4 regions of the Micromonospora sp. NPDC049230 genome follow, and region 3 is predicted to be linked to each of the others. Evidence: riboswitches for the same ligand, from Rfam matches in the RefSeq annotation. Region 3 holds a riboswitch; each other region holds the start of a gene.
What was found. A riboswitch is a leader RNA that binds a small molecule or an ion and turns the genes downstream of it on or off. The one in region 3 is predicted to bind cyclic di-AMP.
Positions count from the first base shown of each region.

Region 1: it holds a riboswitch for cyclic di-AMP, as region 3 does, so the genes downstream of both, AB0A95_RS00600 (hypothetical protein) here and AB0A95_RS05180 (hypothetical protein) in region 3, are expected to answer to the same signal.
Region 2: it holds a riboswitch for cyclic di-AMP, as region 3 does, so the genes downstream of both, AB0A95_RS09210 (NlpC/P60 family protein) here and AB0A95_RS05180 (hypothetical protein) in region 3, are expected to answer to the same signal.
Region 4: it holds a riboswitch for cyclic di-AMP, as region 3 does, so the genes downstream of both, AB0A95_RS04005 (C39 family peptidase) here and AB0A95_RS05180 (hypothetical protein) in region 3, are expected to answer to the same signal.

Region 1 covers NZ_JBEZCZ010000001.1:123,728-129,641, forward strand. Annotated here, with positions in the region: gene AB0A95_RS00585 (PfkB family carbohydrate kinase) at 1-320, opposite strand, end outside; gene AB0A95_RS00590 (SRPBCC family protein) at 486-953, shown strand; gene AB0A95_RS00595 (hypothetical protein) at 1,048-1,617, opposite strand; gene AB0A95_RS00600 (hypothetical protein) at 1,846-2,865, opposite strand; cyclic di-AMP (ydaO/yuaA leader) riboswitch at 2,922-3,053, opposite strand; gene AB0A95_RS00605 (cation diffusion facilitator family transporter) at 3,166-4,083, opposite strand; gene AB0A95_RS00610 (AAA family ATPase) at 4,191-5,914, opposite strand, start outside.
Region 2 covers NZ_JBEZCZ010000007.1:172,575-178,488, reverse strand. Annotated here, with positions in the region: gene AB0A95_RS09230 (cellulose-binding domain-containing protein) at 1-81, shown strand, start outside; tRNA gene AB0A95_RS09225 (tRNA-Gly) at 408-481, opposite strand; gene AB0A95_RS09220 (pyridoxamine 5'-phosphate oxidase family protein) at 1,038-1,595, opposite strand; gene dcd (dCTP deaminase) at 1,695-2,273, shown strand; gene AB0A95_RS09210 (NlpC/P60 family protein) at 2,339-3,325, opposite strand; cyclic di-AMP (ydaO/yuaA leader) riboswitch at 3,393-3,528, opposite strand; gene AB0A95_RS09205 (N-acetylmuramoyl-L-alanine amidase) at 3,762-5,744, shown strand; gene AB0A95_RS09200 (NlpC/P60 family protein) at 5,803-5,914, opposite strand, start outside.
Region 3 covers NZ_JBEZCZ010000004.1:145,803-151,716, forward strand. Annotated here, with positions in the region: gene AB0A95_RS05155 (heavy metal translocating P-type ATPase) at 1-333, opposite strand, end outside; gene AB0A95_RS05160 (hypothetical protein) at 347-1,288, opposite strand; gene AB0A95_RS05165 (copper ion binding protein) at 1,303-1,512, opposite strand; gene AB0A95_RS05170 (metal-sensitive transcriptional regulator) at 1,608-1,904, shown strand; gene AB0A95_RS05175 (YibE/F family protein) at 2,207-3,577, shown strand; cyclic di-AMP (ydaO/yuaA leader) riboswitch at 3,744-3,874, shown strand; gene AB0A95_RS05180 (hypothetical protein) at 3,879-4,898, shown strand; gene AB0A95_RS05185 (carbonic anhydrase) at 4,956-5,663, opposite strand; gene AB0A95_RS05190 (helix-turn-helix domain-containing protein) at 5,904-5,914, shown strand, end outside.
Region 4 covers NZ_JBEZCZ010000003.1:198,559-204,472, reverse strand. Annotated here, with positions in the region: gene AB0A95_RS04010 (hypothetical protein) at 1-1,267, opposite strand, end outside; gene AB0A95_RS04005 (C39 family peptidase) at 1,412-2,239, opposite strand; cyclic di-AMP (ydaO/yuaA leader) riboswitch at 2,485-2,626, opposite strand; gene AB0A95_RS04000 (hypothetical protein) at 2,893-3,678, opposite strand; gene AB0A95_RS03995 (hypothetical protein) at 3,812-4,261, opposite strand; gene AB0A95_RS03990 (acyltransferase) at 4,354-5,583, opposite strand; gene AB0A95_RS03985 (glycosyltransferase) at 5,861-5,914, shown strand, end outside.

The DNA of each region.
Region 1 (5,914 bases), on a different contig from region 3:
CTCAACGGCTGCCCGGGCACGTCGGCGATCTCCTGCCGTGAGCCGCCCCGCCGATCGTGCACGTACCCGCCGCTGCCGGAATCCCGGACCACCACCTTGAGGTCCACGCCCTCGCTGACCAGAAGTGGCTCCAACACCTGGCCGATCTCACCGCCGAGGGCGGCGCAGAGCACCACGTCGACACCGAGCGACAGCACCATCCGGGCCTGCCAGACGCCCTGCCCGCCGGGGTGCAGGTGCAGCTCGGGGTGGTCGTTCGGCTGGTCCACTGTGACCGTGAGCTGCGGCGTGGGCGCGAAGACCATCACGTGCCCGCTCACCTGTCGTCACCGCGCATGATGTCGCCCTTCGTCCCAGTCGGGTGATTTCCCACAAACCGACCTTAATGCGACGCGCGGGTTCGTCCGGGCATCCGGCGGCCGTCGGGCGTTGCCAGCCAGGCATCGGTACGGGACGATCGTGCGACAAGCGACGGCGGGAGACGTGTGCTCAGCAGCGATACCTTCAGCTACACCGTCCAGGCCCGGTGCTCGCCGGCCGAGGCGGCGGCGATGCTCAGTGACCTGACCCGACAGGGTGAGCTGCACCCGCTGATCGTCCAGGTCCGTCAACTGCCGCCCCGACCCGGTGCCCAGGCCAGCTACACGATCAACGACAGGTTGGTGGCCGGCCCGCTACGCTTCCGCACCACCTATCACGCGGACGTGCTGAGCAGCGGCAACGACGAGATCATCATGGTGGCCCGCCAGTGGCCCGCCACCACTGTGCACAACCACACCCGACTGCGCGCCGAGCCGGACGGCCTGGTCCGGATCGACGTCGAGATCACCCTGACCGCACCGACGCCGCTGTTCCGGTACGCGTTCCGCCAGGCGCGGGCAGCCCACCTGGCCCTGGCCACCCGCCTCGGCCCAGCCCTCGACCGCACCGGCGAGGCCCCACCACCGGCCTGAGCGCCCGCGCGCGTCACCCGGACCCGCTCGCGCCCTGCCCCGCCATGATCGTGCACGGTCCAGGAGGTAGTGGCCTGCGGGCGTCGGGAGGCCACTACATCTTGGTTTTAGCGCGATCTGGGGGCCCGATCTTGGGGGCCCGGTCGCGGTGGCCCGGTTGCGGTGGCCCGGTCACGGGTTGCGGCCGTGCCCCGGGAGGGCGGGTGGGGCGGCGGCCCCACGGTTTGTAGGTGGACAGCACCGTCGCGATGATCATCAGGCTGGTCGACACCGCGGGCGCGATCACCAGGTCGACGCGGTCCCGTGCGGGGAGGGCGGCGCCCACCGCGCCGGCGTGCCGCAGATTCGGCGTGAGCAGGAACAGCACCAGCCCGACCATGACCGTGGTGAGTACGAGCTTGGCGACCACCCAGCGATAGCGCCAGAGGCCCCACGGCGTGAACAGCGCGCTGGCGACCCCGATCAGCCAGACCAGGACGCTCAGCGGCGCGAACAGCACAGTGCCGACAAGCGCCGTGACCGGGTAGATCACCGCCGGGTCGGCACCCCGCTGCACGGCGATGCCGAGCGTGAGGAGCACCAGGTCGGCACCGAGCCACCCGAGCGAGGTGACCAGGTGCAGGGTGAGGAGCCCCTTGCGGGCGGTGGGTGGGATCCGACGCATACCGCGATGCTGCCCGCCGACCCGCGCCAGGTCGTCCGACCGCCGACGACATCCGGGGTACGCCCGGCGACGTAGCCCGGCCCGGCGAGCACCCCGGCCCTGGTGACGACCCGCCCTCGTGATCGACACGACATCGCCGACTCCGGGGTATCCCGTCGTCCCGGACACCCCGGAGTCGGCGAACGCGAGTGGATCATTCCCGGACCGGGCCGGGGGCCGTCGGGTGGGTCAGTAGACGGACAGGTGTACGTGGTTGGTGTGGTCGGTGGACGGGGTGCCACCGGCGCCGCTGTACGACTTCCACCCGCTGCTGGGCAGCCAGATCTGCCGATACCAGATCACGTACAGCACGGCGAGCCGGTCGGCGTTGCGGATGAAGTACGCGGCCAGGTTGTTGCCGTACGTCTTGTCGCCGCCGGTGGCGTTGCCGCCGAAGCCGCTCTTCTGCGCCGCGAAGTCGCAGGCTCGGCCCTTCGGGTGCTCGCCGGAGCCACTGGGCCGGTGACAGGAGACGTACCGGGTGAAGCCGGCGGCCTTGGCCTGTTCGAGCGCGTGCAGGGTGCGCGGGGTGATGCAGCCGTTGGCCGGCGTGGGGTCGTTGACGCTGCACGACTCGGATGGCCAGGAGCCGTCGGAGTTGCGCGGCGCGGCCTTCGCGTTGGCGGTGGAGGTGCCCCGGTTGGAGCCGGTGTCGGCGGTGGTCTGCGGCGGCTTGGGCGTGTTGGCGACGGTCAGGGCGCGTTCGGCCTGCTCCTTGCGCTTGGCCATCACCGTGACCTGCTTGCGTTGTTCGGTGATCTCGCCGTTCAGGGCGGCCCGGGTGCGGTTGGCCTGGTCCTTGGTGGCGAGCAGGTCGCGCAGCACCCGGTCCTCGTTGGCGGCCACCGCCTCCAGGGCGGCGGCCCGGTCCATGAAGCCCTCCGGGCTGCTGCTGTTGAGCAGCGCCGACACCGCGCCGAGCCGGCCGGTGCGGTACGCCACGCCGGCGATCTGGCCGACCTTGCCGTCGCGTTGGGCCAGCTCGACCTCGATGGTCTTCAGTTGGGTGGTGAGCTGCTGCTGCCGCTGCACGGAGGTGTCCAGAGCGCGTTTCGCGTCCAGGTAGCCCTTGCTGGCGGCCTCAAGTTGGGCGCGCAGCGACGGGGTGCCGCCCTCCTCGTCGGAGTCGGGTGCGGCGGCGGCTCGCAGGCCGGTCGGGGGAGCGGCCGAGACGCTGCCGGCCGGGATCGCGACGCCGAGGGCGAACATCGCGACGATCAGGGCCGCCAGTCGGGCGGCGGGTGGTCGTGCTGGTGCCACTGCGCATGTCCTTCCGTCAGCCGCCGACCGGGTTAGCTGACGGGTTCGGGACGGAAGATCCCTACCGCTGACGCGGATGCACCCCAGGAACGTGGTTCCCCGGTTCGCCTGGTTGGGCGATTAGGCGGCGACCGCCACCGGCGCCTGGAGGGCGCCGCCTGGTGGAGGCCGGGACCGAGCCTACCGGTGCCGGTGGGGCTGTTGCAGCCGATGTGACGGAAGGTGCCTACGTCATCACGGAAACGTGTGTTACCACTCGATCGAGCCGCAGGCCCCGGTGGCGGCGCCGGGCTCGATCTGCAACGTCGCGTGTTCGATCCGGAAGTCGTCGTGCAGGGCGGTACGCGCTGCGGTGAGCACCGCGCCGACCTCCGCGCCGGGTGCCATGGTCAGGTGCGCGGAGGCCACGTCCATGCCCGAGGTGAGCGTCCAGACGTGCAGGTCGTGCACCTCCACCACGCCGGGGACCGCGGCCAGCCGGTCGTGCACGGCGGTCACCTGGAGGTGTTCCGGGGCGGCCTGCACCAGGATGCGGACGGCGGCGCGGGCCAGCCGCCAGGTGCGCGGCAGGATGAACGCGCCGATGGCGACCGCGACCAGTGGGTCGGCCCACCACCAGTCGGTGACGGCGATGAGTAGTGCCGCGCCGATCACGCCGAGTGAGCCGAGCAGGTCGCCGAGCACCTCCAGGTAGGCGCCCTGAAGGTTGATGCTCTCCCGGGCGCCGGGGCGGAGCAGGGCGAAGGCGGCGACGTTCGCGAGCAGGCCGAGCACGGCCACCGCGAGCATCGGGCCGGCGACGACCTCGTGCGGGTCGCCGAAGCGGCGGATCGCCGCGATCACCACGTAGATCGCGACGCCGGAGAGCAGGACGGCGTTGGCCAGTGCGGCGAGCACCTCGAGGCGGTAGAGCCCGAAGGTGCGCTGCGGGTCACCGGTGGCCCGTCGGGTCGCGGTGATCGCGGCGAGCGCCATCCCGATGCCGAGTACGTCGGTGAACATGTGCCCGGCGTCGGAGAGCAGGGCGAGCGAGGAGGTGTGCAGGGCGGCTGCCGTCTCGACCACCATCAGGGTGGCGAGCAGCCCGAATGCCGCCCAGAGACGGCCCCGGTGCTGCTGTGCGGCATTGGCGACGGACCCATGGTGGTGGTCATGACCTGCGCCCACGAGCTCCACCTTCCGCTGCCGACCGGGGCCCGGTCAAATGTATGTTCACATCGCTATGTATGGAAGTGTTGGGTTCGCCGCTGGCCCGTTTGGCACGCTGGCACGGATCAGCCGGTGGGGTCGATGGTGGTGAGTCGCTGCGTGGCCCGGGACAGCGCCACGTAGAGGGTGCGCACCCCGGCGCCCGGATCCGCCCGGATCTCACTCGGGGCGACGAGCACGACTCCGTCGTACTCCATGCCCTTGGCCTCCAGGCTGGTGACCACCTGCAACCTCGGCGCGTCGAGCGCGGCGAGCCAACCGGCGACCTCGTCCCGGCGGGGGACCGGCGTGATCACCCCGACCGTGCCCTCCACCTCGGTCAGCAGGCCGGCGGCCGCCTGCACGGTCGCGGTCTCCAACCCCGTCGCGGGCACCACCAGTTCGACCGGATCGACCCCGGTGGAGCGTACGGCCGTCGGCAGCGGCAGATCGGGGTAGAGCCGGCGGATCTCCGCCGCCGCCACCGCGAAGATCTCCGAGGAGTTGCGGTAGTTGGTGGTGAGCGTGAAATCGTGCCGCTTGCGTCGGCCCAACGCCTGCTCCCGGGCCCGGTCCAACTCGTCGGGGTCGCCGGTCCACGCGGTCTGCGCGGGGTCACCCACCACCGTCCAGGAGGCCAGCCGGCCACGCCGACCGACCATCCGCCACTGCATCGGTGAGACGTCCTGCGCCTCGTCCACCACCACGTGCGCGTAGTCCCGGTAGTCCTCCGGACGCTCCCGCGCCGCCGCGCGGGCGGCCCGCTGCCGGTCGCTGGCGGTGCTCAGCTCACGGACGCCGCCGGCCAACTGGAACGGGTCACGCCGGGCCTTGGCCGGCTGCGCCGGCTTGCCGAGCAGGGCGTCCAACTCGTCGAGCAGCGCGATGTCGGCGATGGTCAAGCCGTCCGACTCCAGGTTCCGGTATGCGGCGGTGAGCAGCCGGATCTCCGCGCCGGAGAGGATCCCACCGGCGTACCGCCGCAGCCGGTCCGGCCGCGCCAACCAGCCGAGCACGTGCCGAGGGTGCAGCCGAGGCCACCAGGCCTTGAGAAACTCGCGGAACTCCGACCGCTCGGCGATCTCCGCCTCGAAGGTCCGCTGCTCCGGCAGTCGAACGCCCACCTCACGGGCCTGCGCCCAGAGCGCGGCGAATATTCCGTCGAAGCCGGCCCGGCGGACCTCGTTGCGTCGGGCACCCCGGTGCAGCGCGCGGTCGCGGACCCGGTCCAGCGCCGCCCGGTCCAGGCGCAGCAACGTGCCCCGGTAGAGCAGCCGCAGCTCACCGGGGCCGCCCGGCACCGCGTCGCGGGCCGCCCGTTCCAGCACCCGGCGCATCCGCAGCGAGCCCTTCACCGCCGCCACCTCGGGCGGGTCGGTGCGGGTGGCGCTCATTCCCGGAAACAGGGTGCCCAGCGAGTGCAGGGTCGCGGTGTCCTCACCGAGCGACGGCAGCACCGACGCGATGTACTCGACGAAGACCCCCGACGGGCCGACCACCAGGATGCCGCCACCCGCGTACCGGCTGCGGTCGGAGTAGAGCAGGAAGGCGGCCCGGTGCAGGGCGACGGCGGTCTTGCCGGTGCCGGGGCCGCCCGCGACGATCGTCACCCCGGAACCGGGTGAGCGGATCGCCTCGTCCTGTTCCCGCTGGATTGTCGCCACGATGTCGCGCATGCCCCGGCCGGTGGCCTTGGACAGGGTGGCCAGCAGCGCGCCGTCGCCGACGACAGTCATCCCCTCCGGGGCGGCGTTCGGGTCCAGCAGGTCGTCCTCGATCCGGGTGACCTTCTCGGCGCGGGACTGGATCG
Region 2 (5,914 bases), on a different contig from region 3:
GGCGTCCTGGGCACCTGGCAGGCCAGCGACGCGGTGCCGATCGCGTTCACGCTCAACAATGTCGGCTGCGCCGCCGGGTAGCCCGCACACCGGGCCCGGCAACACGCTCGCGTCGCGGGCGCCCAGCGCCAGCCTGCGAGACATCATGGCCCGGATGGGCCACGACAGTCCCCGCGCGGCGCTGATCTATCAACACGCCAATCGGGAGGCGACCAGGTCATCGCCGACGCGATCGACAAGGCCGTCAGGGCGGCCGGACACAAGCCGAGCAGGCGTCGGACGCGACCGGCCGCCGAGGACGACGGGACGGGCGCCGAGGCGGGCTAATGGCACAGCGCCCTGTTTCAGCCATCTAGAACGACGGAAGCCCTGGCGGGACCATCGGTCCTGACCAGGGCTCTCGCGACTGGAGCGGGTGACGGGAATCGAACCCGCACTGTCAGCTTGGGAAGCTGATGTTCTGCCATTGAACTACACCCGCAAGCGGCACCACTGTACCCGAGTCGCCGGGCCCGTGCACCCAGGCACCCCGGCCCGCCGCTTGCCCGCGCGCCGTTTTGCCCGCTCTGCCTGGTTCGGCCAGGGCTCGGCCCGGCTTGATCCACTCGGGTTCCTGAAAGTCGGGGTGTCTGAGCGGCCGGGACACCGCGATTTCACCAAAACCGAGTCGATCATGCGGGGCGGCGCCCGCAGGACGGCGCGCGGCGGTGCCGTGCGAGACGGGGCCGACGCGGGGCGACGCAGGGCAGTGCCGGACGACGCCGGACGACACGGGGCAGTGCAGGGCGACGCCGGACCACGCAGGACGACGCCGGGCGACACGGGGCAGTGCCGGACGACACGGGGCAGTGCCGGACGACACGGGGCAGTGCCGGACGACACGGGGCAGTGCCGGACGACACGGGGCAGTGCCGGGCGACACGGGGCAGTGTCGGGCGATGTCGGGCAAGCCCGGGCGGCGCGGGGCGGGGCGGTGCGTACAGCCGGGTGCCGGCTCCGTTACGACGGAGCCGGCACCCGCTGTGTTTGGTCTGCGGTCAGGCGGCTGTGCACTGGACGTCACGGCTGCGGCGGGCCGGGCGGGTCTGCGGCACCGTGAGTGGCGCGGCAGTCGCCGCCGGGGCGTGCGGGTCGAGCCAGACCCGGACGGCCGGCCGACCCGGCGCGAGGCCCGGGACGCCCGCGATGTGCTGCTCGCGGCGGGTGAGCATCGCCACGTCGACGGTGAACTCGAAGAGCCTCCAGTCGACCTGCGGCTCGGCGCGGGCGCTCTGCGCCAGTTGCGCCACCCGGGCCGGATCGGTCACCGGACGGGCGCGCCCCGCCACGTACGCCTCGTCGTCGCTCTCCTCCGGGGGGAACGAGTGCAGCGCGTAGCGGCCGTCGCGTTCGAGGTCACGGCGCTTCGGAGAGTCGATGATGAAACAGAAGAGACCCTCGTCGGTGATGACCGGGGAGACCGGATGGACCCGGGGCCCGCCGTCGGCGCGGACCGTGGCCAGGTAGCCGAAGCCCGGCCCGTACTGCTGGAGGAGAACGCGGATCCCGTCGGCGAGTCGGGGCTCGTCGGCGGCGAATTCGGACCAGGAAGCCATGTGAGCATTCTATCGAACAAATGTACGAGCAGCGACCTCGACGCGCTGGTCACCGGCACCGAATCTGGTGGGTTTTCGGGCCGCCGCTATGGTGGTCCGATGCTGCTCTCCGACCGCGACCTGGTCTCCGAGATCAAGGCCGGCACGCTGGGCCTGGAGCCGTTCGAGCCCACCCTGGTCCAACCTTCCAGCATCGACGTACGGCTGGACCGGCTGTTCCGGGTCTTCAACAACCACCTTTACACCCACATCGACCCGGCGATGCAGCAGGACGACCTGACGTCGGCGATCGAGGTGCCCGACGGGGAGCCGTTCGTGCTGCACCCCGGTGAGTTCGTGCTCGCCTCGACGCTGGAGGTCATCTCGCTGGGCGACCAGCTCGCCGGCCGGCTGGAGGGCAAGAGTTCGCTGGGACGGCTGGGGCTGCTCACGCACTCCACCGCCGGTTTCATCGACCCCGGCTTCTCCGGTCACGTCACGCTGGAGCTGTCGAACGTGGCGAACCTGCCGATCACTCTCTGGCCGGGCATGAAGATCGGGCAGCTCTGCATCTTCCGGCTCTCCTCGCCGGCCGAGCACCCGTACGGGTCGGCGGTCTACGGCTCGCGTTACCAGGGGCAGCGGGGGCCGACGCCGAGTCGCGCCTGGCAGCACTGGCGCACCTGGCCCACCCGCTGAAGTGAACCCGTGACAACGGGGGCCCGCCGCGACGGATCGCGACGGGCCCCCGGTCAGCGCACTGATCAGCCTGGACGGCCGTAGCTGTGGACCTGACCGTCATCGGCCCCCTTCATCTTGACCGGTTCGCCGGCCTGCGAGGCGTGCACCACCCAGCCGCCGCCGACATACATGCCGACGTGGTGGATGTCGCTGTAGTAGAAGACCAGGTCACCGGGGCGCAGGTCGGGCTTGCCGACCTTCTTGGTGGCACGGCTCTGCGCGGCGGCGTTGTGCGGCAGGGACACCCCGGCCTTCGCCCAGGCGGCCAGCATCAGCCCGGAGCAGTCGTACGAGTTCGGGCCCTCGGCACCCCAGACGTAGGGCTTGCCGATCTGCGCGCAGGCGAACTTGACCGCCGTGCCGGCGGCGCCACCGGGATAGCTGGCAGGGCAGGGCGCCGGGCGCAGCGGACCGCCGCCACCGCTGCCGTACACCTTGAGGCGCAGCTTCTGTAGCTTGTCGATCTCCTCGTTGATCTGCTTCTTCTTCGCCGCCAGCTGAGCCTCGGTGCGGGTCAGTTGGGCCACCATCGCATCGAGCGGCGCCTTCTGCCCGGCCAACGTGTCGCGCAGGTCGGCCACCTCGCGGACGTTCTGCTGCTGGTTGTGCGCGAAGCGGTCGAGCATCTCCAGCTGTCCGACCACCTCGCTGGGTGACCGGCTGCCCAGCACGGCGTTCACGGTCAGCACGTTCTCGCCCTTGTACGCGCGCACCGCCAGGGCGCTGACCTTGTCCATCGCGGCGTCGACCTGGCGCTCCAGCGGGGCGATCCGGGCGGCCAGCGCGTCGGCCTGCCTGCGCTTGGCGGCGAGGTCGATCCGGGTGGCGTTGTGCTGTTCGATGATCGGTTCGAGTTTGTTCCAGTCGGCGTCGATCTGGCGTTCGATCTCGGCGACGGACGGGTCGGCGTGGGCCGCCGTGGCGCTGCCGGCCAGGACGACGGCGACGCCGGCCAGTGCGGCGAGCGCGGTGGTGAAGCGGGACCAGCGTGGGCGCGGCGCGATCGGCATGGGGCCGGCTGTTGCCGACCGTTCGGACGACGGCCGCGGGGCATGGAGTGCCACCGGGGTTCCGTACTCCTTCTTCCTGACCGCCTACCGGGTTAGCTGACGGGTTCGGGCGGGAAGTCGGCGCCCTACCGCAGTGGCTGCGGATTCACCCCGGGGGACATGGGTCCCCGGTTCGTTCGGAAACGACTCGGCGGTGTCGGTCCGTTACCGCCCGGGCTGGGCGGAGCTGCTATCGGGCCGACAAAAGACCAGAGTAGAGACGCTTGTTACCCCTCCGCAACCCGCGCGGCCGTGACACTCCGTACCGATCGGAGGGGGCACCGACCACACGCGAAGATTTCTTTCCAGACAGGTCGACACATAGAAAGGTATTGACGCGGGCTCCCGGGCGGCGCGAAGGTGACCTGACCTGCACCCGTGGAATCTGGGGGGTTCGATGCACCATCCAACCCTGTCCTCCGGCCGGCGCGCACTGCTCGCCGCCGCCGTGGTCGCCGCCGCGACCGCGGTGCCGCCACCCGCCAACGCCGCCGCCGCGCCTGGCGGCGACCGCCAGCAGCAGTACGCCGCCGCGGCGGCCGAGTTCGGTGTACCGACCGACGTGCTGCTCGGCGTCTCCTACCTGGAGTCCCGCTGGGACAGCAACGCCGGCACACCCAGCACCAGCGGCGGTTACGGCCCGATGCACCTGACCGACGCCCGACGCGTGGCCGCGCTCCCCGTGGCCGGCCACCACAACACCGGCAGCGGCACCGAGGATCCGCGTGGCGACGACTCCCGTACCTCGCTGGAACCCGCGCCTCGGCCGGCGGACCCGACACCATCGGCCGCCGCGTTGCAGACCGTGGACGCCGCCGCCGCGCTGACCGGCGCGGCCCCCGACTCGCTGCGTACCGACGTCGGCGTGAACATCCGGGGCGGCGCGGCGCTGCTGGCCTCGTACCAGCGGGCGTTGGGTGCGCCGGTCGGTGCCGGCACCGACCCGGCCACCTGGTACGGCGCGGTGGCCCGCTACGCCGGCGCGGACACCGCCGACGCCGCGGCGGCCTTCGCCGACGAGGTCTTCACCACCATCGGCACGGGCGCGTCGCGGATGACCGATGACGGAGCGCGGATCACGCTGCCGGCCCGGGCGATCCGCCCGGAGCGTTCCTGGCTGGACCGGCTGGGTCTACGCCGGCTCGCCCGCCCGGACGGGCTGGAGTGCCCCCGCACCATCTCCTGCGAGTGGATCCCGGCGCCCTACGCGGCGTTCGGCGACGGGGACTACGGCAACCACGACCTGTCCGACCGGCCCGCCCGGCAGAAGGTCGAGTACATCGTCATCCACGACACCGAGGGGAGTTGGGCGACCACCCTGCAACTCGTGCAGGACCCGACCTACGTGAGCTGGCACTACACGCTGCGCTCGGTGGACGGGCACGTCGCCCAGCACGTCAGGACCAAGGATGTCGCCTGGCACGCCGGCAACTGGTACGTCAACGCCAAGGCGGTCGGGCTGGAGCACGAGGGCTTCGCGGCGCAGGGCACCTGGTACACCGAGGCGATGTACCGGGCCTCGGCGAAGCTGGTCCGGCACCTCGCGCTGCGGCTGGGCGTCCCGCTGGACCGCCAGCACATCATCGGCCACGACAACGTGCCCGGCACCGTCGCCGCGAACGTTGCGGGGATGCACTGGGACACCGGCCCGTACTGGGACTGGACGCACTACTTCACGCTGCTGCACGCGCCCCGGCTGGACACCGGCACCCCGGCCACCGGTCTGGTCCGGATCGACCCGGACTTCGCCACCAACCAGCCGGCGTTCGTCGGCTGCGTCACCGCCGGTGTGCCGTGCGCGCCACGCGGCTCCTCGGCGGTGGTGCTGCGCTCCGCGCCGGCCGCGGACGCGCCGCTCGTCAACGACATCGCGCTGCGCCCCGACGGCACCCCCAACACGATGGAGGTGTCGGACCACGGTGCCCGTGCCTCCGCCGGTCAGACGTACGCGCTTGCCGGCCGCCAGGGCGACTGGACGGCGATCTGGTACCTCGGGCAGCGGGCGTGGTTCCACAACCCGACGTCGGCGCCCACCGCCAGCTGGACCGCCGGCGTGGTGGCAACCCCGAAGCCCGGCCGGGCCACCATCCCGGTCTACGGACGCGCCTACCCGGAGCAGGCCGCCTACCCGGCAGGAGTGCCCTACCAGGCGATCTCGCCGCTTCAGTACACCCTGGCCGCCGGACAGCGGTACGCCGTCGGGGCGGTGCTGCCGGGCGAGTACTACCGGGCCAGTACTGTCGACGGATCCTCGCCCGGCGACTGGACGGTGATCCGGGGCAAGAACCGGTACGCGCAGATCCAGTTCGGCCACCGCATCATGTACGTCGACCTGGCCGACGTGCAGCTCCTGCCGTCCCCGGTGGGTGCGCCCCGCTGAGAAACCACGACGGCCCCCGGTCGCGGTGACCGGGGGCCGTCGTGTCGCGCGAGGTGGATCAGCCAGGTCTGCGGAACCCGGCGACGGGCATGGTGTTGATGCTGGACACCGACACCGGCTTACCGGCTCGTGGCGCGTGCACCATCTGGTTGTTACCCAGATACAGCCCG
Region 3 (5,914 bases):
CAGCAGGACCACCGGCACGCTGAGGGCCACCGAGACCCAGAGCCGGGTACGCGGGCCGCGCAGCGGATCCGCCGGCTCCTCGGCCGTCGGCGGGGCCGGCAGCGCCGCCGTGTACCCGGTCTTCCGCACGGTCTCGATCAGGTCGTCCGGTGTGACGCCGTCGGCGTACCGGACGGACGCCTTCTCGGTGGCGTAGTTGACGGCGGCGCTCACCCCGTCCATCCGGTTGAGTTTCTTCTCGATCCGGGCGGCACAGGCGGCGCAGGTCATCCCGCCGATCGCCAACTCGATCCGGTTGGGCGCCTCGGGCAGCGGGCTGCTGGTGGTGGTCATCGTCGTCGTCCCGTCAGTTGTGCCCGCGCCCGGGGGTGCCGTGGTCGGCACCCCCGCTTGGCTCGGGTCCGCTCGGGTCGCTCCCGGCCGGCGGGGTGCCGGTCACGACCGTGAACTCGGCGGTGTGCACCGCCCCGCCGTGCCGGAAGTCGAGGTAGAGCCGATAGCTGCCGGCCGAGGGCACGTCGGCGAGGAAGGTGACGGCCGGGCCGGGTCGGGTCCGCCCGTCGCCCGGCGTCCCGTCCGGGCGCACGTGCAGGTACGCGAGGTCACCCCGGCGCAGTGCCACCAGGTGCCCGTACGCGCCCTGGTAGGGCTCCAGGTCGGTGACCGGCCGCCCGTCCCGGCTCACGGTGAGGGTGAGCGCCGCGGTGCGGCCGGGCTGCGGCACGCCGGTCAGGGTGACCGTGTAGCCGTCGACCGTGGTGCTTGTCGCCGGAGCCGGCAGCGGTCGCTCGCTCAGCGCACCGGGGACCGTCACGTCCACGCCGAGCGTCAGCGGCTCACCCCCGGTCGGGGTGAAGTCGGCGAACGCCCGCCACTGCCCGGGGCCGGCCAGCGGTGTGCCGACCCGCCAGGTGCCGTCCGCGGCCAGGTCGGGGTGCACGTGCCGGAAACCGGACAGGTCCCGGCGGGCCACGATCAGGTGCATCCGCCTGTCCTGCGCCACGTCGTACCGGGTCACCGGCTGGCCGTCCGGACCGGTGACCCGGAAGGCGAACTGGTCGGCCGGGGCGTCGACCAGGTCGAGGGTGTAGCCGCGGTCGGAGACGAGCAGCCCACCGGGAATCCGGGCGGCCGGCTCGCCGCGTTCTTCAGTCGCGTGGACGGCGTCGCCGTCGTGCCGGCCCTCGACGACCGGGGTGCGGTCGACCGCTCGGCCGACCCCGTAGGTGGCGCCGAAGACCGCCGCGAGGCCGACAGCGAACCCGGCAAGCCTCGGCACGGTACGCATGCCGGCCCCCGCGCTCACGCGTCGACGAGGTCGTAGCCGGCCTCGTCGACGGCGGCCCGGACGACCCGCACGTCCAGCGGCTGCTCACTGCTCACGCTGACCTGCCCGGTCGCGAGGTCGACCTGGACGTCACGCACGCCAGCGATGGCGCCGACCTCGGCGCTCACCGCGCTGACGCAGTGCCCACAGGTCATGCCCTGCACCTGGAACGTCGTGTTCACCATCGGATCGTCTCCTTGTCGTTACCGGTACCCGGTGGGGGTATCACATCCAGGAGCGACCGTACCATACCCCCAGGGGGTACGCTATCCTGGTCGGCATGACCGCATCCACCCCGATCCGCGGGTACACCGCCAGCAAGGACCAGCTGCTCGCGCGGCTCCGCCGAGTCGAGGGCCAGGTCCGCGGCATCGAGAAGATGGTCGACGACGACCGCTACTGCATCGACGTGCTCACCCAGATCTCCGCGATCCAGGCCGCCCTCGACAAGGTGGCGCTGGGGCTGCTCGACGGACACGCCCGGCACTGCATGCACGAGGGGGCCGCCGAGGGGCGGGCCGACGAGATGGCCACCGAGATGATGGCGGCCGTCGGCCGGCTGATGAAGCGCGGCTGACCGCCCCGCACCCCGACGCCGGCACGCGGCCCCGCACCGACGACACCCCGCCACGACCTGCGCCCCCGAGCCGGGCTGGTTAGCATTCCCCTCGATGACCCCCCGCATGCCGCTGCGCGAACGGGCACCGGCGTCGCCACGCCGTGGCGTCGCCGCTGACCGCCGGGGCCGGGCACTGGCCATCAGTGATCAGGTGGTCGCCGGTCAGCGATCCGCCGCGTCTCGCGCCACGATTCCACGGTGCGGATGAACCGACCGGCGCACTGACACGTATCCCGCACCGGATCGTTGGGAGTCTCGTCTTGGGTTCCGACCACACCCGTTCCGCTCCGCCCGCCCCGCCCCGGGTGCGGCGGCTCCTCGTCGTGACGGTGGCGCCCCTCTTCGTCGCCACGGTGCTCGCCGCGGCGCTGCTCTGGCCGCGCGGCGGGACACCGCAGACCGACGGCGGGGCGGACGTGCCGCGCTACGGCGGCACGGTGACCCGGGTGGTGACCGAGCCGTGCCCGCCGCTGCCGTCGAGCCCGGAGGGCACACCCCGGGTCGGCGGCGGGCCGTGCGGCACCGTCGACGTCCGGGTGGACGACGGGCCGACCGCCGGTCAACAGGTACGGACACCGATCCCCGACGGACCCGGCGCGCCACGGGTCGAGGTCGGCGACGAGGTCATCCTCGTCGAGCTGACCGATCCCACCGACCCCGCCACCAGCAACTGGAACATCGCCGAGCACCAGCGCGGCACCCCGCTGCTGTGGCTGGCGGTGATCTTCGCCGCGGCGATCGTCGCGTTCGGCCGCTGGCGGGGTCTGGCCGCGCTCGCCGGGCTGGCGGCCAGCTTCGCCATCCTGCTCACGTTCGTGCTGCCGGCCATCGCCGCCGGCGGATCACCCCTCCTGGTGGCGGTGGTCGGCGCGGCCCTGATCATGTTCGTGGTGCTCTATCTGACGCACGGCGTCACCGCACAGACCTCGGTGGCGGTGCTGGGCACCCTGGGCAGCCTGGTGCTGACCGGTGTGTTGGCCACCATCGCCACGGCCGCGACCCACCTCACCGGCTTCGGCAGCGAGGACGCGACGACACTGTCGATGTTCCAGGCCGACGTGGACCTGCACGGCCTGCTGCTCGCCGGGATCATCATCGGATCGCTCGGGGTGCTCGACGACGTGACGGTCACCCAGGCGGCCACCGTCACCGAGCTGGCGCACGCCAACCCCGGGCTGACCCGGTTGCAGCTGTACCGTGCCGCGACCCGGGTGGGCCGTGCGCACATCGCCTCCACTGTCAACACCATCGTGCTGGCGTACGCGGGCGCGTCGCTGCCCCTGCTCCTCCTGCTCACCGCCGACGCACGACCGATCGGGCAGATCCTCACCAGTGAGTTCCTCGCGCAGGAGATCGTCCGCAGCGCGGTCGCCACGCTCGGTCTGATCGCCGCCGTGCCACTGACCACCGGGCTGGCCGCGATCGTCACCGCCGCCGGGCGGGCCGATGCCACACCGCCCGCCGACGCCGCCCGGCGACCACCGGAGCCGGACCCGGCGGAGGCGATGGCCGCCCTCAGCTCACCGCGAACCTCTCGGACCAACGAGCCGGACCAGACGCGGACCCCGCCCCCATCCACGGCCATCGACGGGTGGCCGGATTCGAACAGGAGCACGGAAACGACATGGTGACACTCCTCAGCGTGACCAGATCGGGTCTCCACCCTGAGAACCGCGTCACTGATCACCCAGCGCAATGGCGAAATGACACTTTTGGTCGGTATCCAGGCGTAGCTCACCCAGTCCACTCTCGGGTAACCTCGCTGCCGGTTACCGATGAAGGCGCGAAGCGGCGCCTGCGGGGCCACCGCCCAATCGCCAACCGGCGAGCCGGGGACCCAGGTACGTGGGGTGAATCCGCGTCAGCGGTAGGGGCCACTTCCGCCCCGAACCCGTCAGCTAACCCGGTCGGCGGTCGACGGAAGGGAACATTGTGACGGCACCCCTACGCCGCTGGTTGACACCCGTGGTGGCCGTGATCGCCGCACTGACAGTGCTCGCCGGGCCCCAGCCGGCCCACGCCGCCCCGACGACCCCGACACCGTCCGGGCACGAGGAGGACGGCGAGCCGAAGCTGCTCAACGACGTCATCGAGCAGGCCAACCGCGACTACTCCGCCGCCAAGTCCAAACTGGACAAGTCCAAGAAGCGGCAGCTTGAGCTGGCGCGGGAGGTGGACCGGGCCAAGGCCGACCTGGACGCGTTGGCACCACAGGTCGGGCAGATCGCCGCCCAGTCGTACCGGACCGGTCGGATCGGCGCGCTCGCGATGCTGCTCGAAAGCGACGCTCCCGACACCTTCGTCCAGCGCGCCGCGATGCTCGACGAGATCAACATGGTGAACGAGAACAAGCTCGCCGAGGTCAACGCGGCAAAGGCCCGTGCCGAGGAGGCCAAGCTGGCCCTCGACACCGAGGTTCGCGAGCAGCAGAAGCAGACCGCCGTGATGGCCAAGCGGAAGAACGAGGCCGACAAGGCGCTCTCCCTGGTCGGCGGCAAGGGCTTCACCGGCGGCCTGGTGGACGCCACCTCGCCGGTCGCCAAGATCGGGCCGGGCCGCACCGCCGACGGTGACTGGAAGGCGCAGTCGTGCAGCGAGAACGATCCGACCACGTCCGGCTGCATCACGCCGCGGACGCTGCACGCGTACAAGGAGGTCAAGCGGGCCGGCTTCAACCGGTTCGTCGGCTGCTACCGCCCCGGCGGGCCGTGGGAGCACCCGAAGGGCCGCGCCTGCGACTGGTCGCTACAGAAGAGCGGCTTCGCACCCTGGCACAACGAGGACACCCGGACGTACGGCAACAACGTCGCCGCGTTCCTCATCCGTAACGCCGACCGGCTCGGCATCTACTACGTGATCTGGAACCGGCAGATCTGGTTCCCGGCGAGCGGCTGGAAATCGTACAGCGGGCCGTCGGACCACACCGACCACGTCCACATGTCACTGCTCTGACCCACCGGATCCTCCGTCGAGGGCCGCTCCGCCTCGCGCGGGGCGGCCCTCGACGTGTCAGGCGGCCGCGGCCGGGTCCGGTGACCCGGTCGGCACGTCGGGCGTCGCGAAGCCGGCCGGCACCGCCGCCACCGGGCGTACGACGCCGGCGGCGAGCCGGTACGACACACCCACCACCGCGCACCGCCCCTGCGCCACCTCGTCGGCCAGCACGGGCGACTGCCCGAGCAGCGTCTCGACGGTCTGCGCGATGTGGATGTCGACGATGCCGTCGATGTCCTCCACACCCTCGCTACGGGCCCGGGACAGACTGGGCAGCACGGCATCGACCACCGCGCCCAGGTGCCCGGGAGGCTGCGTGCCGGTCGCCGCGGACTCCCGCGCCGCCTGCACCGCCCCACACGAGTCGTGGCCGAGCACCACCACCAGCGGGGTGCCGAGGACTGTCACCGCGTACTCCACGCTGCCCAGCACCTCCGGACCGGCGGTGTGCCCGGCCGTGCGGACCACGAACAGGTCACCAAGCCCCCGGTCAAAGATGATCTCGGCGGCCAGGCGGGAGTCGGAGCAGCCGACGATCACCGCGAACGGGTGCTGCCCGTCGGCCACCGCCGCCCGGCGCCCGGCGTCCTGGTTGGGGTGGCGCGGGGCGCCGCTGACGAAGCGCCGGTTTCCGGCGGTCAGCTCGGCGTACGCCTGCGCCGGATCGCTGATCGCGGACGCCCGGTCGGTGGTCCGCTGCGGACCCGGCTGCCCGCCAGACATTCCGGGAAGACTCATCCCCGCACCTCGTATTCACGCGTTTGACCTGGTCAACCGGCTTGTCAGCCGGGCCGGCGGCGGGCGCTGGCTCGGGCTCCACCGTCACACGCACCGTAAGATGCGTCAAGGTATGCGTGATTTACATTTCATACGTTGACTTCGGGTCGACCCCTGGGCGACGCACCGGGGGCAGGGCGGGCGAGACTTCCGGGGCGGGGCGGACATCCGGAAAGGCGGTCACACATGGCGAGCAC
Region 4 (5,914 bases), on a different contig from region 3:
CGATGCCGGACGTGCCGGACGGCCCCTGCCACTCGGCTGCCGCGAGACCGTCTGCCGACTCGGGGAGCGAGAACTCCCACGGTTGGAGTTCGGTGGAGGCGACGACGAACCGCAGCACCTCCTCGGCGCTCATCATCGTGGCCCCGAGGTGTGCCACGATTCTCCGCCGCCCGTCGGCGAGGGTCTCGCTACTGATCGACTCGATGTCCTCCTCGTCGATCCCGACGACGTCCCGGACGACGGCCGCGGCGTCCGCGACCGGCCCGACGACGTCGACGGTCAGCACGACCCGTACGGCGTCCCGCAACGCCTCCTCGATCGCGTTGGCCAACTCGGCCTCGTCCGGACCGTCCTTCTCCCGGCCCCGCAGCCCCATCTCCCGGGTCTCCACCGGCCGATCAACCGGCCCGGGGTCGAACGGGTCGATGCCGGTCCGCACGTAGAGCGCCTCGACCGTCGGCGCATCGGTGAGCGGCCGGGTCGCCTCCATCGCCGCCACCATCCAGACGCCGAGCGGCGACCTGCGCAGGCGCCCCGTCAGCAATCCGAACTCGGCGGCCAGGGCGTCCACCCCGGTCCCGAATGGAGCCTGCGGTGACACCTCGACCAGGGGCAGCACCAGGAGCAGCGCCAGACCCCAGACGCCGCCCCCGTCGACCGCCACCGGGTGCAGGTCGACGGACCACACGTCCGCCCTCCCGAGCAGTGGAAGGCAGCGGACCAGGGCGGTGTCGAGATCCGGGGCCGTCAGCCGGGCGTGCACCCGGACCACCACGTCGTCGTCGGACGCCGCCACCGGCAGTCGCCTGACCCGGCGCCGGACGGCGAGGACCGATGCGTCGGCGGGCAGCCACTCCGGTGGATCCCACCACTGCTCCGCGGTGTCACCGACCGCGCCGACGGACACGCTCAACGGCGTCACCCCGTCGGTCGTCCGCTCCCGACCGGCGGCGAAACCCATCGGGTAGCCCGCCGCCGATTCCACGACGTCCAGGTCACCACGGCCCCACCGGAAGCGCTCCAGCAGCGGGGCGGCCAGCTGCCGCACCGCCTCCCCGCCGGACGCCGACGGGGCGGCCGGCGTCAGCGTCAGGTCCAGGTTCACCCCGCTGCGGGGGCCGTCGACCTCGGTTCGGGACGCCGTGAGGCTGACCGCGCCGAGCGACGCGACGAGCGGCCGGCAGCGACCTGCCGCGTCGTCGAGTCGGGTGTCGACGACGTTCAGGCTCACGGTGGTGATCAGGGCATGCTCAACAGTGGACATCACCGCGGGATGGTAGACGTCGGGGTGCGGCGCCACCACGGGTTTCGCACCCGCGACGGAGGGGACGTACCCCGGGCCGGCGGAAGAGACGCCGCGGGCGTCGGCCCCTCGTGGGGGACGACGCCCGCGGCGGTCGGTGCGCCTGGGTCAGGCGGAGTAGCCCCGGCTGGTGATCCAGTTGGCCAGGTCGATGGTGGTGATCCAGTACGACGGGTCGGTCGGGTTCGCCGAGTCGGCGATCCGCACGGTGCGACCGTTGTCCTTGTAACCGACGACGGCGACGTAGTGGCCGCCGCCGTAGGAATGCCAGCTGCCGTCGGTGTCGGTGGCGTCGCCGACGACGTTGGCCACCACACCCCGGCCGTCGGTGATGGCCCGGACGACGTCGGCCTGGAGCCGGTCCATCTGCGCCGGGCTGGGCGCGCTGGGGAACATCCGGGTCCGGTACGGGGAACCCTTCACCTCGGCGTTGAGCGCCCGGGTGGTGTCCTCGGCCGAGTTGGTGCCCATCTCGGTGGTGCCCAGTTCGGCCGCGAGTTCCTCCTGGGTGCGGTCGATCCCGGTGGCGCTGAGCGCGTTGCGGGTGGCCGCCGGGCCGCAGTTGTAGTACGTGTTCTGCGCCTCGTACTCGTAGTCGAGGACCTTTGTCGCGGGCGGCTTCGGCCGCGTCGGCTTGCGGGTCAGATCCGGGTTGCTGCTGACCTTGGCGGCGGGCGCCGGGGCGCTGGTGGCCGGGGCGGCGCTGGACGGCGCGGCGCTGGCCAACGGGGAGGCGTCGTCGTGCGAGGTGGTGACGTCGCTGCGCATCTCGGCGACAGTGGTCGCGGTGCGCTGAGCGGCCGGGGCGTCGTCGGCGACGGTGAGCAGGGTGCCGGTGGTGGCGGCGAGCACGAGGGCCGCGGCGGAGGCGGCGACGATCTGGTACGGGCGCTCGGTCGCGATGCGGCGGAGCTGACGCTGCATGGTGTGCTTCACGGGGTCCTCCACGGATCGGGGGGAGAGCGGCACACCGGGGCGCGATCGGCGTCCGGGCAGGCGCCAGCGCGCGGACCGTGGTCCGCGGATGGTGAACCGCTCAGGGGAACGCCCGGCACGGCCGGGCGGGAGAGGCGATGACCCGGGGGGTCAGCTCACCGTCACTGGACGGATGAGCGGGGGCACCGCTGCGCCGTGGAGGCGAGGGAACAGCCGAGGGGTGGAAAGGTGCTGCACGAGTTTGGAACTCCTTCCGACACCGCCTACCGGGTTAGCTGACGGATTCGGGCGGGAAGATCGCCCTACCGCGGGCCGTGGCTCGCGGATTCACCCCGGACTTACTGATGGGTCCCCGGTTCGTTGATCACGATTGAGCGGGTCGGCGCGGCGTCGCCTCTTGCGATCGGTTACCGCACCGGACGGGACGACACTACTGGCCCGTCCGCACCCTGCCAAGCCGTCCTCACCTGCGTAAACCTCAATACGCGCCGCAATTTCTGCGCGTATTGCCGATGACGTGACTCGATGGGACAACCGGTTACGGCGGCGCCTACGGTCGACAACCGGACAGGCCGCCGACAATGCGGCCACAATCCCGGGAAAAATCGAGCCGATCGTGCCGGACGCCCGAATCGCAAATCCCGTGACCGGGCTCACATAACGGATCGGGCTCGAAGGGCACGGGCCGGGCGCCAGCGAGCCACCACGGCGGGCCGGGGCACCCCGCGCACCAACCGGCGGGCGGGTGCCGGGCTCGGCCGCAACCGGGCAACCGCCGTGGCCGCCTCCGCGACGAGGGTACGCGCCGAGGAGGCGGCCAGGTCCGCATCCCGCCAGGCGGCCCGCTCCGCCGTGGCCGCGGCCTGGTAGTCGGCCAGCCTCGCGTCCCGGATCGCCCGGCTGAGCAGGGCCTCCTGCTCGACCGGGTGCCGCCGGGGATCCCAGCCCCGTCGCCCGAAGACGTCACCGAGCTGCGCCATGGTCAGGTCACCCCGCCAGTACGCCGCCGTCGCCGCGCGGTGCAGGTAGCGCTCCCGCGAGGCGTACTCGGCGGGGGTGCGGGGGGTACCCGGGGTGGGTAGCGCCCCGGACCCCGCGAAGCGACGCGCGGCGGTGTCCGCCTTGTCGTAGCGCGCCCAGGCCCGTTCCATCTGGTCCTGAGCCGTCAGCCAGGCATCCCGTCGCCGCCCGGCCGTCCTGGCAGCGCCGGCCGCGGCGACTGCCACCTCCTCGGCGTACCGGTGCCTGTCGACGGTTTCGGCCGCGGCCACCTCGCGGGCGGTCGGGACGGGCGGCGACGGGTCGTCGGCGGGTCGGTCCCGTTCGGGCCGGGCGACAAGCACGGCGAGTACGCCGAGCGCCAGCAGGAACAGGGCCGACCAGATGGCAGCGGCCTGCGGCACCTCGGTTACGAACTGGTAGAAAACGGTTGTCTCCATGGTCGGCACCTCGCGGAGGAAGCAGAGCGGTGGGAGCCCCACCGGCCGCCCGGCCACGGCGGGCCACGGATCGGCAGGGTGCGGAGCTGGTGGGTCGACAGGGCGCGGCGACGGGACGCGTGTCCCGGATGGCTCAGCGCCCGGGTGGGCCCCGGGGCGGCGAGCTGTGCAGACCGTCGACGAGCGGCAGCCGGTCGGACCTGGTCTCGCACACCGGCAGCACGCCGGTCGCGATGGCGCCCTGGGCGCCGGGAAGAGCCGGTTGCGCATCGACCGACCAAGCCGGGAAGACCCCTTCGGCGACACCCGCACGGGCCGCCGGCACCGGGTGCGCGGCATCCTCGGCCGCGGCTCGCCAGGTGGGCTGGCAGGACGTCGCGAGCGAACCGGAGCCGAACTGCGACAGCACCGCGCTCTGGCTCGGCACGGCGCTCAGGCCTGGTAGGGCGCCTGGCGTCGGTGCGGCGGCCGAGGCCGGGCCCGCGCCGAGCGCCAGGGCCGCGACGACGGCGAGGCTGGTCAGCACCCGTGTCGCCCAGCGCGCCACCCACCACAGCGGACAGGTGAACGCGACCGGAAGCACGTCCCCACGCTACCGTCGTGCCGGTGCCTGACGCATCGACCACGGGCGTGTCGGCGCACGCCGCGCCGAGACGCTGACCTGGGTGGACAGTGTCAGCGGGTGTCCGCGTACGTCGATCGACTGTCGGTCTGGTCGGGCCCGCCGGGCTCGGTTCGGGCACCGCCGCCGCCGGTCGCGTCGGCGGCGGCCTGGGTCGCGGCGGTGCGTTGTCCGGGCACGGACACCTGTCGGGCCGGACGGCGCGGTGCGAGCCGGCGCATCATCGGGGTCTCGACGAAGCGGTGCAGCAGCCCGGCGAGGACCAGGTTCACCAGCAGGAAGCCGAGCACCACGGCCGGGCCGCGCCAGCCCTCGAAGCCGGTCCCCCAGTCACCGGTGAAGCGCAGCACGCTCGTCATCACCAGCACGTGGACCAGGTAGAAGGCGAACGAGACCTCGCCGAGCCAGACCAGCGGCCGGGACCGCCACGGCGACCGCCTGCCCCGCACGTCCGCATCGGCGGCGGCGGCGATCACCAGCAGGTACGCGACAGCGAGCAGCGTGGTCCACAGCTCCGCGGGGATCCACTGCGCGGCCACCGCCCAGATGCCCACGAAGATCACACTGGCCCAGGTCAGCCCCGGGCCGCGCCAGAGCCCCCGGCGCATCAGCTCGGCCGCCACCGCGCCCAACCAGAACTCCAGCGACCGTGCCGGGGGGAAGATCTGGGTGAACCACCACCGGCTCACCTCCGGCACCAGGTGCTGGGCCGGCCAGAGCGCGAGGATCAGCAGGGGCAGCGCGACGATCAGCACGACGAGCAGCTTCGGCCGGGCCCGGCGCAGCAACGGCAGCACCAGCGGCAGACAGAGGTAGAAGAAGAACTCGCAGGAGAGCGACCAACTCACCGTGTTGATGCTGTAGAACCAGCCCGGCCGGGGGTCCCAGGCCTGCAACAGCAACACGTTCTCCAACGCTGCCGCCGGCAGGACCGGGTCGGCGAACCACCAGGCGACGAGCACCGTCGCCCCGAACAGCACCAGGTGGTTGGGGTAGATCTTGGCAACCCGTCGCCGCCAGAAGGTGCGCCGGGAGTCGCCCTCGCGAGCCGACCAGACGAGCACGAACCCGCTGAGGATGAAGAAGAACTGCACCCCGGACAGGCCGAGGCTGAACACCTTGTCGACAACGGCCTTGTAGTCCGGCTCGGCGATGATCCGCATGGTGCCGGCGTGGAAACCGAAGACCAGCAACGCGGCGATCCACCGCAGCCCGGTCAGCGAGGGCAGCCGGGCCGGCGCGGGGCCGGGCCGGGCGGTGGACACCGCGTCGGTGCTCGTCATGCGGGGATACCGAGGCTTGGCAGGGTCACCAGCACGTTCGTATCCTCCTCGGCGCGGCGTGGACGGCGCGACGGCGACGCCCGCGACGGCCCGGCAGGGCCGCACCCGGGGCACCCTACCGGGTCACTCCCGGGTGAACCGGACGCGTCCCGCCCATCGCGGGCCTGGTTCCGCCGGTCGTCGTTAACCTTCTGCTGGGCGGGAGTTCAGCGACTCCACCATCGTCGGCCACGCACGGTTCCGGGGCCGGCCACCCGGGTCGTCGAGGGTGGCGGGCGTGGTCAATGAGCCGACGCACGCACCGCTGCTGAGCATCGTCGTGCCCGTCTAC